DNA from 2 places in the Barrientosiimonas endolithica genome. Region 2 is predicted to be linked to the other one. Evidence: riboswitches for the same ligand, from Rfam matches in the RefSeq annotation. Region 2 holds a riboswitch; the other holds the start of a gene.
The links. A riboswitch is a leader RNA that binds a small molecule or an ion and turns the genes downstream of it on or off. The one in region 2 is predicted to bind S-adenosylmethionine.

Region 1 (7,423 bases), 1.6 Mb from region 2:
GTGGCCGCCGCGGCCGAGGCCGCCGACGACGCGCCGCGGGCGTCGATGATCGCCGCGCCGCGCTTGGCGACGGTCGGGATGTAGGTGTCCTCGATCCAGGCCTGGTCGCCCACGGCCTCGGCCGCGACCTGACCCTTGACCTTGGCGTGGAACAGGTCGGGGTACTGCGTCGCCGAGTGGTTGCCCCAGATCGTCATGTTGCTGATCTCGGTCACGCTCGCGCCGGTCTTCGCGGCCAGCTGGGCGATCGCGCGGTTGTGGTCGAGGCGGGTGAGCGCGCTGAACCGCTCGTTCGGGATGTCGGGCGCGTTGTTCATCGCGATGAGCGCGTTGGTGTTGGCCGGGTTGCCGGTGACCACGACGCGCACGTCGTCGGCCGCCACGTCGTTCAGCGCCTTGCCCTGCGGGGCGAAGATGCCGCCGTTGTCCTTCAGCAGGTCACCGCGCTCCATGCCCGGGCCGCGCGGCTTCGCGCCGACCAGCAGGGCGAGGTTGACCCCGTCGAAGACCTTGTTGGGGTCGTCGCCGGTCTCGACGCCCGCGAGCAGCGGGAACGCCGAGTCGTCGAGCTCCATGACGACGCCCTCGAGCGCCTTGAGCGCCGGGGTGACCTCGAGCAGCCGCAGCTCCACGGGGCGGTCCGGGCCGAAGATCGCACCGCTCGCGATGCGGAACAGCAGGCTGTAGCCGATGTTGCCGGCGGCGCCGGTGACGGCCACCTTGACGGGCGTGGTGCTCACGGGGTCTCCCCTTCGGGCGAGGCGGTTACGGATGCTTCGGACGCTACCTCACAGGTGGATCACGCTCTGGGCCAGGAGTGCCGCGAGCACGAACGACCCCGTCAGCGTCATCAGCGCGACGATCACCACGCGGGCGTCGAGGCTTACCTCGGCGGCTACCGTCTGGCCCACCACCCCCGGACCCCGCACCGAGCCCACCGACGAGGAGCCCGCATGACCGCCCTGCTCATCACCGACGTACGCCCGTGGGGCCGGAGCGCGACCGACGTCGCCGTCCTCGACGGCCGGATCGTGGCCGCGCTGCCCGAGGGGGTCGAGCCACAGGTGGTGCCGGGACGCGGCCGGCTGCTGCTGCCGTCGTTCTCCGACGTGCACGTGCACCTGGACTCCACCCGCATCGGGCTGCCGTTCCGCGAGCACACCGGCTCGCCGGGCATCTGGCCGATGGTGATGAACGACCGCGCCAACTGGCGCTCGGCAGAGCTTCCGGTCGCCGAGCGGGCCGAGCTGACCCTCGGCCGGATGATCGCCCGCGGCGCGACGCGGGTTCGCTCCTACGCCCAGATCGACGTCGACGCCGGGCTCGAGCGGTTCGACGCGGTGCGCCGGGCCAAGGAGGCCCACGCGGACCGCTGCGACGTCGCGGTCATCGCCTTCCCGCAGGCGGGGCTGCTGCGCGAGGAGGGGACGGTGCCGCTGCTCGAGGAGGCGCTGCGCCAGGGCGCCGACGTGATGGGCGGCATCGACCCGTGCACGCTCGACCGCGACCCCAAGGGCCACCTCGACGTGGTCTTCGACCTGGCCGAGCGGTACCAGGTCCCGATCGACATTCACCTGCACGAGCCCGGGCACCTCGGGGTGTTCAGCACCGACCTGGTGATCGAGCGGGTGCGCGCGCTCGGCATGCAGGGGCAGGTCACGATGTCCCACGCGTACGACCTCGGCTCGGTCGACGAGGCCACCACCCGGCGGCTGGTCGAGACGTTCGCCGAGCTCGACATCGCGATGGCCACCGTCGCCCCGGCCAGGCAGCAGGGACTGCCGCTGACGGCGCTCGCCGAGGCGGGCGTACGCGTGGGGCTGGGGGAGGACGGGCAGCGCGACTACTGGTCGCCCTACGGCAACGCGGACATGCTCGAGCGCACCTGGCAGCTGGCGTTCACCCACGGCTTCCGGGCCGACGAGCTCATCGAGCATTGCGTCGCGATCGCGACCGTGGGCGGCGCGGCGGTGCTCGACGCGACCGCGCCGCGGCTCGGCGGCGTCGCCGACCGGCCCGGTCTCGAGGTGGGCGACCCGGCCGAGCTGCTGCTGGTCGACGGCGAGACCGTGACCTCGGCGGTGATGGACCGCGGCACCGACCGCACGGTGATCCACGCCGGACGCGTGGTGGCCGACGGGCTGGCCCTGGTCCCAGGTGCTGGACAGGGCTTGCCCGACTGACGGACCTCTCAATAACGTCTCGTTATCCCATCCAGAGCTGCTGAGAGACCTGGCTCGTCGACGCCGCAGCAACCGCCTCGCCCGAGGAAGGTGCTAACGCCAGGACCGATGGCCGAGAGGACGCTCCGCGATGTCACAACCCCTCACCGTGCTGCCCCGACGAGACGCCCCGATCGACCTGCGCCCGGCCTTCCGGCAGGCGGCCAGCAGCGCCTGGGTCATCACCAGCTCGCACGCTGGTCAGCCGGTCGGCTTCACCGCGATCTCCGTGGTGTCGGTGTCGGTGGACCCGCCGCTGGTGTCGTTCAACCTCAACCTCACCAGCTCGAGCCGGTCGACGATCGAGCAGTCCGGTCGGGTGGCCCTGCACCTGCTCGCCGACGGGCAGGCCGACCTCGCCCGCCGCTTCTCCGCCGACCGCAGCCAGCGGTTCGCCTACGACGGCACCTGGCGCTGGCACGCCGACGAGCTGCCCGCGCTCACCGACCCGGTGCTGCGCCTGTCGGCCGCCGTGGTCGGGGTGCTGGAGGCCGGCGACAGCCTCGTCGTGACCGCGGAGGTCACCGACCTCGAGCGCGCCGAGGGCGTGCGTCCGCTGGTGCACCACGACGCGGTCTACCGCGCGCTCGACTGAGTCGCGCGCAGCGCACCGGACCTCGAGAACCCAAACCCCACAAGGAGTTTCACGCATGTCTGTCGACCCTCTGAAGTTCGCCTACTGGGTGCCCAACGTGTCCGGTGGTCTCGTCGTGAGCACGCTGCCGCAGCGCACGAACCACTCACCGGCGTACAACATCGACACGGCGCGCGTGGCCGAGCAGAACGGCTTCGAGTACGCCCTGACGCAGGTGCGCTACCTCGCGTCCTACGGCGCCGACGCCCAGCACGAGTCGACCTCGTTCTCGCAGCTGCTGCTCGCCAACACCGAGAAGCTGAAGGTCATCGCGGCCGTCCACCCGGGCTTCTGGCAGCCGGCGGTGCTCGCCAAGCTCGCGGCGACCGCGCAGGAGTGGAGCAACGACCGGTTCGCGCTCAACGTCGTGTCGGGCTGGTTCAAGCAGGAGTTCACCAACCTCGGTGAGCCGTGGCTGGACCACGAGGAGCGCTACCGCCGCTCCGAGGAGTTCATCGAGGTGCTCAAGGGCGCCTGGAGCACCGACGACTTCACCTTCCGCGGCGACTTCTACCGCACCCGCGACCTCACCTTCCGCCCGCAGCCGAGCACGCCGCCGGAGGTCTTCCAGGGCGGCAACTCCACCAGCGCGCGCAAGATGGCCGGCCGCCTGTCGGACTGGTACTTCATGAACGGCAACACCGTCGAGGACGTGCGTGACCAGGTCGAGGAGGTCTCCGGCTACGGCCAGGAGCATGACCGCCGACCGGGCTTCGGGCTCAACGGGTTCGCCGTCGTGCGCGACACCGAGGACGAGGCCCGCCAGGTGGTGCAGGACATCATCGACAACGCCGACGAGGACAAGGTCAAGGCGTTCGGCGAGGCCGTGAAGCAGGCCGGCAAGGCCAGCTCGGACGGCAAGGGCATGTGGGCCGGCTCCGACTTCAAGGACCTGGTGCAGTACAACGACGGCTTCAAGACCGGCCTCGTCGGCACGCCCGAGCAGGTCGCCCGCCGCATCGTCGAGTACAAGAAGGTCGGCGTCGACCTGCTGCTCGTCGGCTTCCTGCACGTGCAGGAGGAGGTCGAGCGCTTCGGCAAGGAGGTCATCCCGCTGGTGCGTGAGCTCGAGGGCGAGGCCGACGCCGAGCGCGGCGCCGCCTGACCAGGCCGGCTCAGACCTGGCCCGACTCCCACATCCGGGCGGCGATCTCGACCCGGTTCCGCACGCCCAGCTTGGTCTGGATGCTGCCGAGGTGGGTCTTGACCGTGCCGAGCGAGATGAACAGCTCGGCCGCCACCTCGGAGTTGGTACGTCCGCGCGCCACCAGGCGCGCGACGTCCAGCTCCCGCTCGGACAGGTCGGCGACGCCGGGCACGGCCGGCGCGGCCGAGCCGGCGGCGCGGGTGCGCTGCAGCAGACGCACGGTCAGCTCGGGGCTGATCAGCGCGTCCCCGCTGGCCGCCGCGCGGATCGCCGAGACCAGCAGGTCGGGTCCGGAGTCCTTCAGCAGGAAGCCGACCGCGCCGTCGGCCAGGGCGGTGTCGACGTAGTCGTCGTGGTCGAACGTCGTGACGATGACGACCCGGGTCTGGCCGGCGACCTGCCGGTTGACCGCGAGGCCGTCGAGCCTGGGCATGCGGATGTCGAGCAGCGCCACGTCGGGCCGCTCGCGCCGGATCGCCTCCAGCGCCTCGACCCCGTCGCGGCACTGCGCGACGACCTCGATGTCGTCGGCGCGCTCGAGGATCATCGCGAACCCCATGCGCACCATCTCCTGGTCGTCGGCGAGCACCACGCGGATCACGACGCACCGTCCTTCGGGTCGGCCAGGGGCAGGTCTGCCTCCAGGATCCACCGGTCCTGCTCGCGGCGGGTGTCGAGGCGGCCCCCGAGGCGTTCGAGCCGCTCGCGCGCCCCGACCAGGCCGTAACCGCTGCCGGGTCCGATGCCGCGAGTTCCGCTGCCGTCGTTGACGATCCGCAGACCGACACCCCCGGGGCGCTGCGTCACCGACACCTCCACGACGGTGGCCTCACCCGCGTGCCGGCGCACGTTGGTCAGCCCCTCCGACACGAGGCGCTGCAGCGCGGCGTCGTGCGCGGCGGGCAGGTCCAGGTCGTCGATCCGGGCGTCCACCCGGGCCCGGCCCGACGTGGCGAACTCCGCCACCAGGTCGCGCAGGCCGGCAGCCCCGCCGCCGGTCGGGCGCAGCTCGGCCTCCTCGTCGGCGCGCAGCGTCTGCACCATCGCGCGGATCTGGGCCAGCGCGTCGTGCCCCGACCGCTCGATGCGGCGCAGCACGTCGGCCGTGGTCGGGTCGGGCGTCGCGGCCGCCGCGGCCTGCGCGAGCACGACGATGCCGGTCACCTCGTGCGCGACGAGGTCGTGCAGCTCGCGGGCCATGCCGGCGCGCTCCTCGGCGACGGCCTGCCGCCGCGCGGTCACCGCCTGCTCCCGTCCCGAGCGCACCTGCAGCCCGACACCCACCGCGGTCGCCATCGCCGTGGCCAGGAACAGTGCGAGCAGCACCCCGGTGTCGGGCATCGTCAGCGGCGTCAGCACCGCCGCCGCGACCAGCGCGCACAGCGCCACCAGCTCGGCGTTGCCGCGCAGCCGCGACGCGAGCGCACCGGCGAGGGCGACGACCGCCCAGCCCAGCGTGATGGGCCACAGCTCGCGGCTCGTCGCGGTCGCGCTGAGCAGCACCAGCGCGGCCACGCCCGCCCAGCCGTACGCCGGTGCCGGCTCCCGCCTGCCCCGCGCCACCTGCAGGGCGCACCACGCGAGAACCGTTGCGGCAGCGACGGATCCGGCCAGCAGCAGCGGCGGCGGGTCGCTCACGGCCTCCAGCAGCGCCGCGGGCAGCAGCGGCCCGAGGATCAGCAGGGCGAGCCAGGGCATCGGGGCGCTCCTCGTGAACGGGGTTGCTCGCGCAGCCTACGCGCGGGGAGGCGCACCTCGTCGGCCTCGACCTCGACGAGCACGCCGCGCTCGGTGGCCGCGGGGGTGCCGACCATGCTCCACGAGGTGCCCTCGGGCAGCGCCGTGCGCAGCCGGTCGACGCCGGTGCCCCGCACGGTCAGGGTGCGCCCGTCGACCGAGGCCCGATAGGTCACCGTCCGGCCGTCGACGGTCGCGCGGTCGGTGTAGGCGTCGTTGCGGGTCAGCTGCGGCTTGCCCTGCTGGCCGTCGGCGTAGGGCAGCGTCACGAACATCCGGCTGCGGCCGACCTTGCCCTCGTCGGGGCGCAGCTCCTGCACGAGCAGCTGGCGCCGCGCGTCGCGACCCGGCGCCAGCTCGACGTACGCCGTCGACACCTCTCCGTTCAGGCTCGACACGACGTACGGCCGGCCGCGGACGTTCATCGCGCTCACCCGCTCCTCGGGATAGAGCGAGGTGACCGCGGTGCGGACATCGTCCTCGAGGGTGCGCTTGGCGAGCTGCTCGGAGGCGAGGCCGCCGCCGACGAGGAGGAGGGGCAGGACGAGCGGGACGATGACCCGGGAGGTGCGCATGGGAGTTCTCCGATCTCTGTGCAGGGTGGTGGTGAGGGACGAATCAGGTTGGGGCGGAACGGTTCTCAGGACTGCGCGGCCGAGCGGAGCAGGCCGCGGCTGGCCCGGATCGCCAGGTGCACGCCGGCCGCGCCGAGCACGATGGTGAGCACCAGCAGCAGGGCTCCGGTGCCGCTGACCGACCCGCCGGCGAGGGTGATCGGTGCCGCGGCGAACAGCCCGGCGAAGACCGCGAGCGAGGCGCACACGACCATCGGCGAGGTGCTCTCGAGCACCCGCGCGCGGTCCAGCGTCGGCAGCGGGACGCCTGCCTGCCAGAGCCGGCGGTAGTTCTCCCGGCGGTCGAGCACGGCGGCCGCCGCGACGATCCCGGTCGAGGCCGCGGCGACGAGGAACGACACCAGCAGCACCACCACGCTCGCGGCGCGGAAGTCGCGGGCGAACTGGTCGGCGCGGTTCTCCACGTCGCCGCCGCTCGCGGTGGGCGCGCCGGGGAAGGCCCGGGCGACGGCCGCGCGGGCGCGGTTCTCCTCGGCGGGGTCGGCGGGCAGCGGCACCACGACGGTGCTCCACGCGCGCTCGCCCGCGTCGAGGAAGAGCAGCGCGCCGCTGTCGTCGCCGCGCACGGGGGTGGCCTCGACGTCGGCGTCGGCCAGGGCGGACCGGGCCTTCGCGAGCGCGCCGGGAGCCTGCTCGGCGGTCACGGCGATCTCCAGCTCGCGCTCCTGACCCCACACGACCCCGCCGCCACCGACGGAGAACAGCGCGAGGAAGCCCGCGACGAAGCTGGCCATGACCAGCCCGGACACGCTGCGCCAGCCGGCGCGGGGGTCGTCCAGCAGCCGGCGGCCGGCGATGAGCCGGGCGCTGTCGGCGCGGCGCTGCGCCCGGCGTACGACCATCCGGCCGAGCAGCGTCACCACGACCGGGCCGACGATCGCGAGCACCCCGAACACCGCGGCGAACGCGATCAGCACGCCGACCGACGAGGTGTCGCCGTTGCGGGTGAGCTGGTGGAAGGCCAGGGCCGCGGCGCCGGCGGCGAGCACGCGCCACAGCAGCGGCATCGACTGGGCGTGCTGCTGGGCGACGCTGAGCGGGTCGCGCA
Region 2 (7,423 bases):
CGGGAGAACGGCATCAGCCGCGAGCAGGTCGTCGGCGACGTCATGCTCGCCAAGTCGGCGATCAAGCGGCTCATCGAGCCGGCCGAGGTGGGCGCGCTGATCGCCTACCTCGCCAGCGACGAGGCCTCGATGATCACCGGTTCGTCGTACGCCATCGACGGCGGCTGGACCGCCGGCTGACCGACCCGCCGGCTGACCGATCAGCCGGCCGACCGGTCGGCCGGCTGACCGACCCGCCGGCCGAGATCGCTAGCGCCGCATGACCTTTCGCGACAACGCGTTGCCGGAGAACTGCGCGAGCTGCACCAGCACGATGATCACCACGACCGCCACCCCGGTGACGACCCAGTTGAACCGCTGATAGCCGTACGTGATCGCGAACTGCCCGAGTCCGCCGCCACCGATGGCCCCGGCGATCGCGGTCATGTCGACCACGGCCACGAGCGCGAAGGTGTAACCGAGCACCAGCGGCCCGAGCGCCTCGGGCACCAGCACGGTGCGGATGATCCGCCAGGGCGAGGCGCCCATCGCCTGCGCCGCCTCGATCACGCCGGGGTCGACGGCCACGAGGTTCTGCTCGACGATGCGCGAGATCCCGAACGTCGCGGCCAGCGCCAGCGGGAACAGCACGGCGCGCGTGCCGACGGTCGTGCCCATCACCTGCAGGGTCAGCGGCCCCACGGCGGTGATGAAGATGATGAACGGGATCGGGCGCACGATGTTGACGATCACGTTGAGCACCGTGTGCAGCCCGCGGTGGGCGAGGATGCCGCCGGGCCGGGTGGTCACGAGCAGCACGCCGAGCGCGAGCCCGAGCGCCCCGCCGACGAGCACAGTCACGCCGACCATCAGCAGCGTCTGCAGCAGGGACTCCTGCAGCAACGGCCCGAGCTGGGCCCAGTCGGTGCTCCCCATCAGGCCGACACCTCCTGCAGCGGTTCGCCCGCCGTACGTCCGTGGTCACCGGCCTCGTCGACCGCACCGATGCCGCGCAGCTCGGCGACCATCCGCTCCACCGCGTCCGGCTCGCCGCGCAGGCTCAGGGTGAACGTCGCGAGCGCCTCCTCCTTCATCGAGGTCACGCCGCCGTGCACGATCTCCAGCTCGACGCCCTGCTCGCTGGCGCGGCCGAGCACCGCGCCGAGGCTGCGGCCCGCGGCCACGGTGACGGTGACGATGCGCCCCCGGTGCCGCGTGCGCAGCTGCGCGAGGTCGTCGGCGTCGGGCACCGCGTCGAGCGTGGCGCCGACGAGGCGCCGGGTGGCCCCGGCCGTCGGGTTCGCGAAGATGTCGCGCACCGGGCCGAGCTCGGCCAGGCGCCCCGACTCCAGCACCGCCACCCGGTCGGCCAGGCTGCGCACGACCTCCATCTCGTGGGTGATCACGACGATGGTGATGCCGAGCTCCTCGTTGACGCGGCGCAGCAGCGCGAGCACCTCGCGCGTGGTGTCCGGGTCGAGCGCGCTGGTCGACTCGTCGGCCAGCAGGATCGGCGGGTTGGTGGCGAGCGCCCGGGCGATGCCCACGCGCTGCTTCTGCCCGCCGGACAGCTCCTCCGGGTAGGCCCACGCGCGCTCGGTCAGCCCGACGAAGTGCAGCAGCTCGGTGATCCGCCGATAGATCTGCTCCGGCTTCCACCCGGCGACCTCGAGCGGGTAGGCGACGTTGCCGTACACCGTGCGCGAGCGCAGCAGGTTGAACTGCTGGAACACCATGCCGATGTCGCTGCGCAGCGCGCGGATCTGCTTGGGGCGCAACGAGTTCAGCTGCTGGCCCTGCACGGTGACCGTGCCGCTGGTCGGCAGCTCCAGCCCGTTGATCAGCCGCACGAGCGTGCTCTTGCCGGCACCGGAGAAGCCGATGACGGCGAACACCTCACCCCGGCGTACGTCCAGGGTCACCTCGTCCAGCGCCGTCACCTGCGACCCGCCCCGCGAGAAGGTCTTGCCGACCCGGTCGAGGCTGATGATCGACTCGCTCATGACCCCGCCACGTCCTTCTCGAGCCGGGTCAGGATGCTGCCGAGCTGGTCGGCGGGGCGGTCGACGACGACCGACGTGCCCTTGGACTGCCGCTTCACCGCGGCGACGACCTCGGGGGAGTGGTAGAGCTGGGCGATCTTGCGGTAAGTCGGGTCGTCCTTGTCCTCGGCGCGGGCGACGACGACGTTGATGTAGGGCTCGGCCGCCTTGCTCTTCGGGTCGTCCTGGAACAGCGCCGACTTGGGGTCGAGGTTGCCGTCGAGCGCGAAGTTGTTGTTGACGACCGCGCCGTCGACCGACGGCAGCGACGCGACGGTCTGCGCGGCGTCGACCGGCTGCACCGTGACCTTCGAGGCGGCACGGTCGATGTCGGCCGGGGTCGACAGCGCGTTGCCGCCGCCCTTGAGCCTCAGCAGCCCCGCCTGCTGCAGCACGAGCAGCGCCCGCGCCTGGTTGGTGGGGTCGTTGGGGATGGCGATCTTGCCGCCCTGCGGGATCTGGTTCAGCGCCGTGTGCTTCTTGGAGTACAGCGGCAGCGGCACGACCTGGGTCGACCCGATCGGGGTGAGGTCCTGGTTGTCGTTGCTGTTGTAGCTCGCGAGGAACTGCAGGTGCTGGAACAGGTTGAGGTCGGTCTGCCCCTGCGCCAGCGCGGGGTTGGGCTGGGTGTAGTCGGAGAACGACACGAGCTTGATCTCGATGCCGTTCTCGCGGGCCAGCCGCTGCAGCGGCGGCCACCACTCCGCACTCGCCTCGGTGGTGCCGATGGTGACCTCGCGCGGCTCGTCGGCCGAGGCGCTGCCGCCGTCGTCCGCGGTCGCGCGGCCCAGGCCGAACCCGGCCGCCAGCGCGACGACGAGGCCGCCGGCGGTGATCGCCGTGCGCACACCCCGCCCGCGCGACCCGGGGTACGGCGGCAGCGGCGGGATCTGGCCCGTCGCGTCCGCGCCGGAAGAGGGGAAGACATGTCGGACGCACTCCTCGAGAAACTGCACGCCAGGATCACTGGCGCGCGAATGTGCTTGTCCGACAGGGCTGTCGGACCGGGTCTCACCTGGAGCACCCCGCCACATCCGTGAGGGTTGCCGCCCAGCCAGCCAGGGCTTGTCGCTGGGTCTCTCGACCGCCGTCCACGTTATGCATCGCATAAGGAGAGGTCAAAACGAGCGGGGGTGACCTCCCTCACCGACCGGCAGCGGATCGTTAGGCTCTGGTCCCGTGAAGGGTCCTCTCGTCGGCTATCTCGTCGTCGTCGCCGTCGCGCTCGCCGGAGTGCTGCTGTTCGGTGCGGCGATGCTGATGCGTCGGCTCCTGGCGCCGGTGTCGCAGACGCCCGCCCGGCTGACGACGTACGAGTCCGGCGTCGACCCGGTCGGTCAGGGCTGGTCCCAGTCGCAGGTGCGCTATCTCGGATTCGCTTTCCTCTACGTCGTTTTCGCGGTCGACGCGGTCTACCTCTTCCCGTGGGCGACGGTGCTGCGTGACGCCGACCTCGGGGTCGCGAGCCTGGTCGAGATGGGCATCTTCATCGGCGTGCTGGTCGTGGGGCTCGCGCACGCCGCGCGCCGCGGCCTGCTGAGGTGGACCCCGTGACCGTCGACCTGCCCACCCCGCGCGTCGGCCCGCTCCAGGCCGCCGCGCCCAAGCCGATGCGGCTGATCCTCAACTGGGGGCGGCGCTACTCGCTGTGGGTCTTCAACTTCGGACTCGCCTGCTGCGCCATCGAGTTCATCGCCGGCAGCATGGCGCGGCACGACTTCATCCGGCTCGGCGTCATCCCGTTCGCCCCCGGCCCGCGCCAGGCTGACCTGATGGTCGTCTCGGGCACGGTCACCGACAAGATGGCGCCGGCCGTGCGCCGGCTCTACGACCAGATGCCCGAGCCGAAGTACGTCATCTCCTTCGGCGCCTGCTCCAACTCCGGCGGCCCCTACTGGGACTCCTACTGCGTCACCAAGGGCGTCGACCAGCTGATCCCGGTCGACGTCTACGTGCCCGGTTGCCCGCCCCGCCCCGAGGCGCTGCTGCACGGCATCCTCGTGCTGCAGCAGCAGATCGCCGAGGAGCGCCTGACCACCCGGTCGTACGCCGACCGGCGCCGCTTCGCCGGCGCGGTCACCCGCCCGCTCGTGCGCCGGGACCAGCCGGCCGAGCCGACCGAGCCGCCGCAGGGCGACCCGTCATGAGCCTCGACGCCGAGCGGCGGGACTGCCCGCCGCAGGAGTGGTACGCCCTCCACGAGCAGCTGCGCGCCGAGGGCTTCGCGTTCTTCGACTTCCTCACCGCCGTCGACGAGACCGACCGTGACGAGGGCGGTCTCGACGTCGTGAGCCACCTCTACGACGTCACGCCCGGCGCGCTGCGGTCGGTCCTGGTGCGCACCCGCGTGCCGGAGACCGAGCCGCTGCGCAGCCTCACGACGCTGTGGCGCGGCGCCGCCTGGCACGAGCGCGAGACGCACGAGATGTTCGGCCTGGAGTTCACCGACTTCGACGACGGCAGCCGGCTCGGCATCCGCCCGCTGCTGCTCCCCGAGGGCTTCGAGGGGCGGCCGCTGCGCAAGGACTTCGTGCTCGCCGCGCGCGTCTCCAAGCCGTGGCCGGGCGCGAAAGACCCTGGGGAGTCGGGCGATTCGCCCGCGCCCCGCCGCGGCCGCCGCAAGAACCTGCCGCCCGGCGTGCCCGACACCTCGTGGGGGCCGCGGTGATGGAGATGACCTGGCTCGAGGCCGGCGTGCGCGCCGCGCTCGTGCTCGTGGCCTTCCTGGTGCTGCCGTTGCTCGTCGGCCAGACCGAGCACAAGGTGATGGCCCACATGCAGGGCCGCCTCGGCCCGATGCACGCCGGCGGGTTCCACGGCTGGGCCCAGCTGATCGCCGACGGCGTGAAGTTCACGCAGAAGGAGGACATCGTCCCGGCGGCCGCCGACCGATGGGTCTTCCGGGCCGCGCCCGCGGTGGCGCTGGTGGCGTACCTCCTCGCGATGGCCGTCGTGCCGTTCTCGCCGACCCTGGTCGGCGCCGACGTGCCCGCGAGCCTGCTGGTGCTGCTGGCCGTCTCGGGCGTCGGCGCCCTCGGCACGCTGATGGCCGGCTGGGGCTCGGGCAACAAGTACGCCCTCGTCGGCGCGATGCGCTCGGCCGCCCAGCTCGTCAGCTACGAGCTGCCGCTGATCCTGGCCTGCGCCTCGTTCGCCCTCGCCGGCGGCACCCTCTCGCTCACCGGAATCGCGCACGCGTGGACGCCGTGGTGGCTGCTGTGGCAGGCACCGGCGGCCCTGGTGCTGCTGGTGGCGGCGACCGCCGAGCTGCAGCGCCCGCCGTTCGACATGCCCATCGCCGACTCCGAGGTCGTGATGGGCCCCTACACCGAGTTCACCGGGCTGCGCTTCGCGTTCTTCCTGCTCGCCGAGTACGCCGGGATCGTCGTGATGTCGCTGCTGGTCGCCGTGGTCTACCTCGGCGGCTGGACGGGCCCGTTCGACGGCGCGCTCGGCTGGCTGTGGACGCTGCTCAAGGGGTTCGCGGTCGCGCTGCTCATCATCTGGATGCGCGTGTCGTGGCCGCGGCTGCGCGAGGACCAGCTGCAGCGACTCGCCTGGTTGGGCCTGGTGCCGCTGGCCCTGGTGCAGCTGGCGATCACCGGCGTCGGCGTCGTCCTCACCGCGTGATGTCCGTTCTCGGAGCGGCTGCTAGGTCACGTCCCTCCTGGCCGGTAGCGTGCGAGCGTTCCCGAAGGAGCCACCTCGGACGGATCACGTGATGCCTGGGCCCAGCAACCGACGCAGCCTCGTCCCGGGCCTCGTCAAGGGCATGGCCACCACCGCCCGGACGATGGCCCGACCTGCGCACACCCACCAGTACCCCGAGCGCCAGCCCGACCTGGCGCCGCGCACCCGCGGCGTCATCGCGCTGCTCGCCGAGAACTGCACCTCGTGCATGCTCTGCGCGCGCGAGTGCCCCGACTGGTGCATCTACATCGACTCGCACAAGGAGACGATCCCCGCCGGCCCCGAGGGCGGGCGCGACCGCCAGCAGAACGTCCTGGACCGGTTCGCGATCGACTTCAGCCTGTGCATGTACTGCGGGATCTGCATCGAGGTCTGCCCGTTCGACGCGCTGTTCTGGAGCCCGCACTTCGAGTACGCCGAGCACGACATCCGCGACCTGCTGCACGAGAAGGAGCAGCTGGAGGAGTGGATGCCCACCGTGCCGCCGCCCCCGCCGCTCGACCCCGGCGCGGCCGAGCCCACCGAGGCCCTCGCCGCCCGCAAGCCGGCGCGCGGCCCCCGCGTCATCCGTACGTCCGCCTCGCCCGAGGACCCGAAGGCCGGCGACGCCAAGACCGGCGAGGCCAAGACCGACCCGACGTCCGACGACCACAGGGCCGGCGACGCATGACGACGCACGACGTCTTCTTCGTGCTCGCCGGGTTGGTCACCGCTGGCGCTGCCGTGCGCGCCGTCACCACCAAGCAGCTGCTGCACGCCGCGCTGTGGCTCGTGGTGAGCCTGGGCGCGCTGAGCGGCTGCTACCTCGTGCTCGGCGCCGAGCTCGTGGCGCTGGTGCAGCTGATCGTCTACGTCGGGGCGATCGTCGTGCTGGTGATCTTCGCGCTCATGCTCACCCGCGCCCCCACCGGCCCGACCACCGCCCACGACACCAGCCCGCTGACCCGCCTCGCCGGCCTGGTCGTCGCCGCGGGCACCGGCGGTCTGGTCGCGGCGGTCCTGATCAGTGCGTACGCCGGCCGCGCCGACGTGCGCTCGCCCGGCACCGAGGCGCTCGCGACCCGGCTCTTCGGCACCTGGGTGTGGCCGTTCGAGCTGTTGTCGCTGCTGCTGCTCGTCGGGCTCGTGGCCGCGCTCGCGATGTCGCGGCTGCAGGTCGCCGCCACCCCCGAGGAGCTCGCGGGGGAGGAGCGGTGATCCACCTGCAGCTGCCGCTCGTGCTGGTCGGCGTCCTGGTCGCCACGGGGGTCTACGGCATCGTCGCGCGCCGCAACGCGGTGCTCATGCTCATCGGCGTCGAGCTGCTGCTCGCCGCAGCCGGCCTGCTGCTGGTCACCATGGGCGCCGCCCGGCCCGACCCGCTGGTCGCCGGCCAGACGCTCACGATCTTCCTCATCACCATCGCCGCCGCCGAGATCGCCGTCGCCCTGGCGGCCGTCGTCGCGGTCTACCGCGCGCGCGGCGACGTCGACCTGACCCGACGCGGCGAGGACGACGCGTGAACCTCGCCGTCGCCGGGCCGCTCCAGCCGAGCCACCTGGCCGTCCTCGCGCCGGCCGTGGGCGGTCTGCTGACCCTGCCGCTCGTGCGCCGCAGCGGCCGCGCCACCGCGGTGATCGCGCTGCTCGCCGCGCTCGTCGGGATGGCCGCGGCCGGGGTGCTGCTCGCCCAGCAGGTCACCGGCGTCGCCGTCACCGGGCCGCAGACCATCG

Region 1: it holds a riboswitch for S-adenosylmethionine, as region 2 does, so the genes downstream of both, QUE40_RS13230 (flavin reductase family protein) here and QUE40_RS02610 (MetQ/NlpA family ABC transporter substrate-binding protein) in region 2, are expected to answer to the same signal.

The regions. Positions count from the first base shown of each region.
Region 1 is NZ_AP027735.1:2,603,990-2,611,412, reverse strand. It holds gene QUE40_RS13245 (malate dehydrogenase) at 1-740, opposite strand, end outside; gene QUE40_RS13240 (hypothetical protein) at 789-911, opposite strand; gene QUE40_RS13235 (amidohydrolase family protein) at 954-2,183, shown strand; SAM riboswitch class I at 2,208-2,298, shown strand; gene QUE40_RS13230 (flavin reductase family protein) at 2,314-2,817, shown strand; gene sfnG (dimethylsulfone monooxygenase SfnG) at 2,873-3,961, shown strand; gene QUE40_RS13220 (response regulator) at 3,972-4,571, opposite strand; gene QUE40_RS13215 (sensor histidine kinase) at 4,601-5,701, opposite strand; gene QUE40_RS13210 (hypothetical protein) at 5,680-6,315, opposite strand; gene QUE40_RS13205 (ABC transporter permease family protein) at 6,381-7,423, opposite strand, start outside.
Region 2 is NZ_AP027735.1:519,811-527,233, forward strand. It holds gene QUE40_RS02595 (SDR family oxidoreductase) at 1-180, shown strand, start outside; gene QUE40_RS02600 (methionine ABC transporter permease) at 250-915, opposite strand; gene QUE40_RS02605 (methionine ABC transporter ATP-binding protein) at 915-1,982, opposite strand; gene QUE40_RS02610 (MetQ/NlpA family ABC transporter substrate-binding protein) at 1,979-2,977, opposite strand; SAM riboswitch class IV at 2,996-3,107, opposite strand; gene QUE40_RS02615 (NADH-quinone oxidoreductase subunit A) at 3,201-3,575, shown strand; gene QUE40_RS02620 (NADH-quinone oxidoreductase subunit B) at 3,632-4,168, shown strand; gene QUE40_RS02625 (NADH-quinone oxidoreductase subunit C) at 4,165-4,689, shown strand; gene QUE40_RS02630 (complex I subunit 1/NuoH family protein) at 4,695-5,651, shown strand; gene QUE40_RS02635 (NuoI/complex I 23 kDa subunit family protein) at 5,743-6,381, shown strand; gene QUE40_RS02640 (NADH-quinone oxidoreductase subunit J family protein) at 6,378-6,908, shown strand; gene nuoK (NADH-quinone oxidoreductase subunit NuoK) at 6,905-7,213, shown strand; gene QUE40_RS02650 (NADH-quinone oxidoreductase subunit 5 family protein) at 7,210-7,423, shown strand, end outside.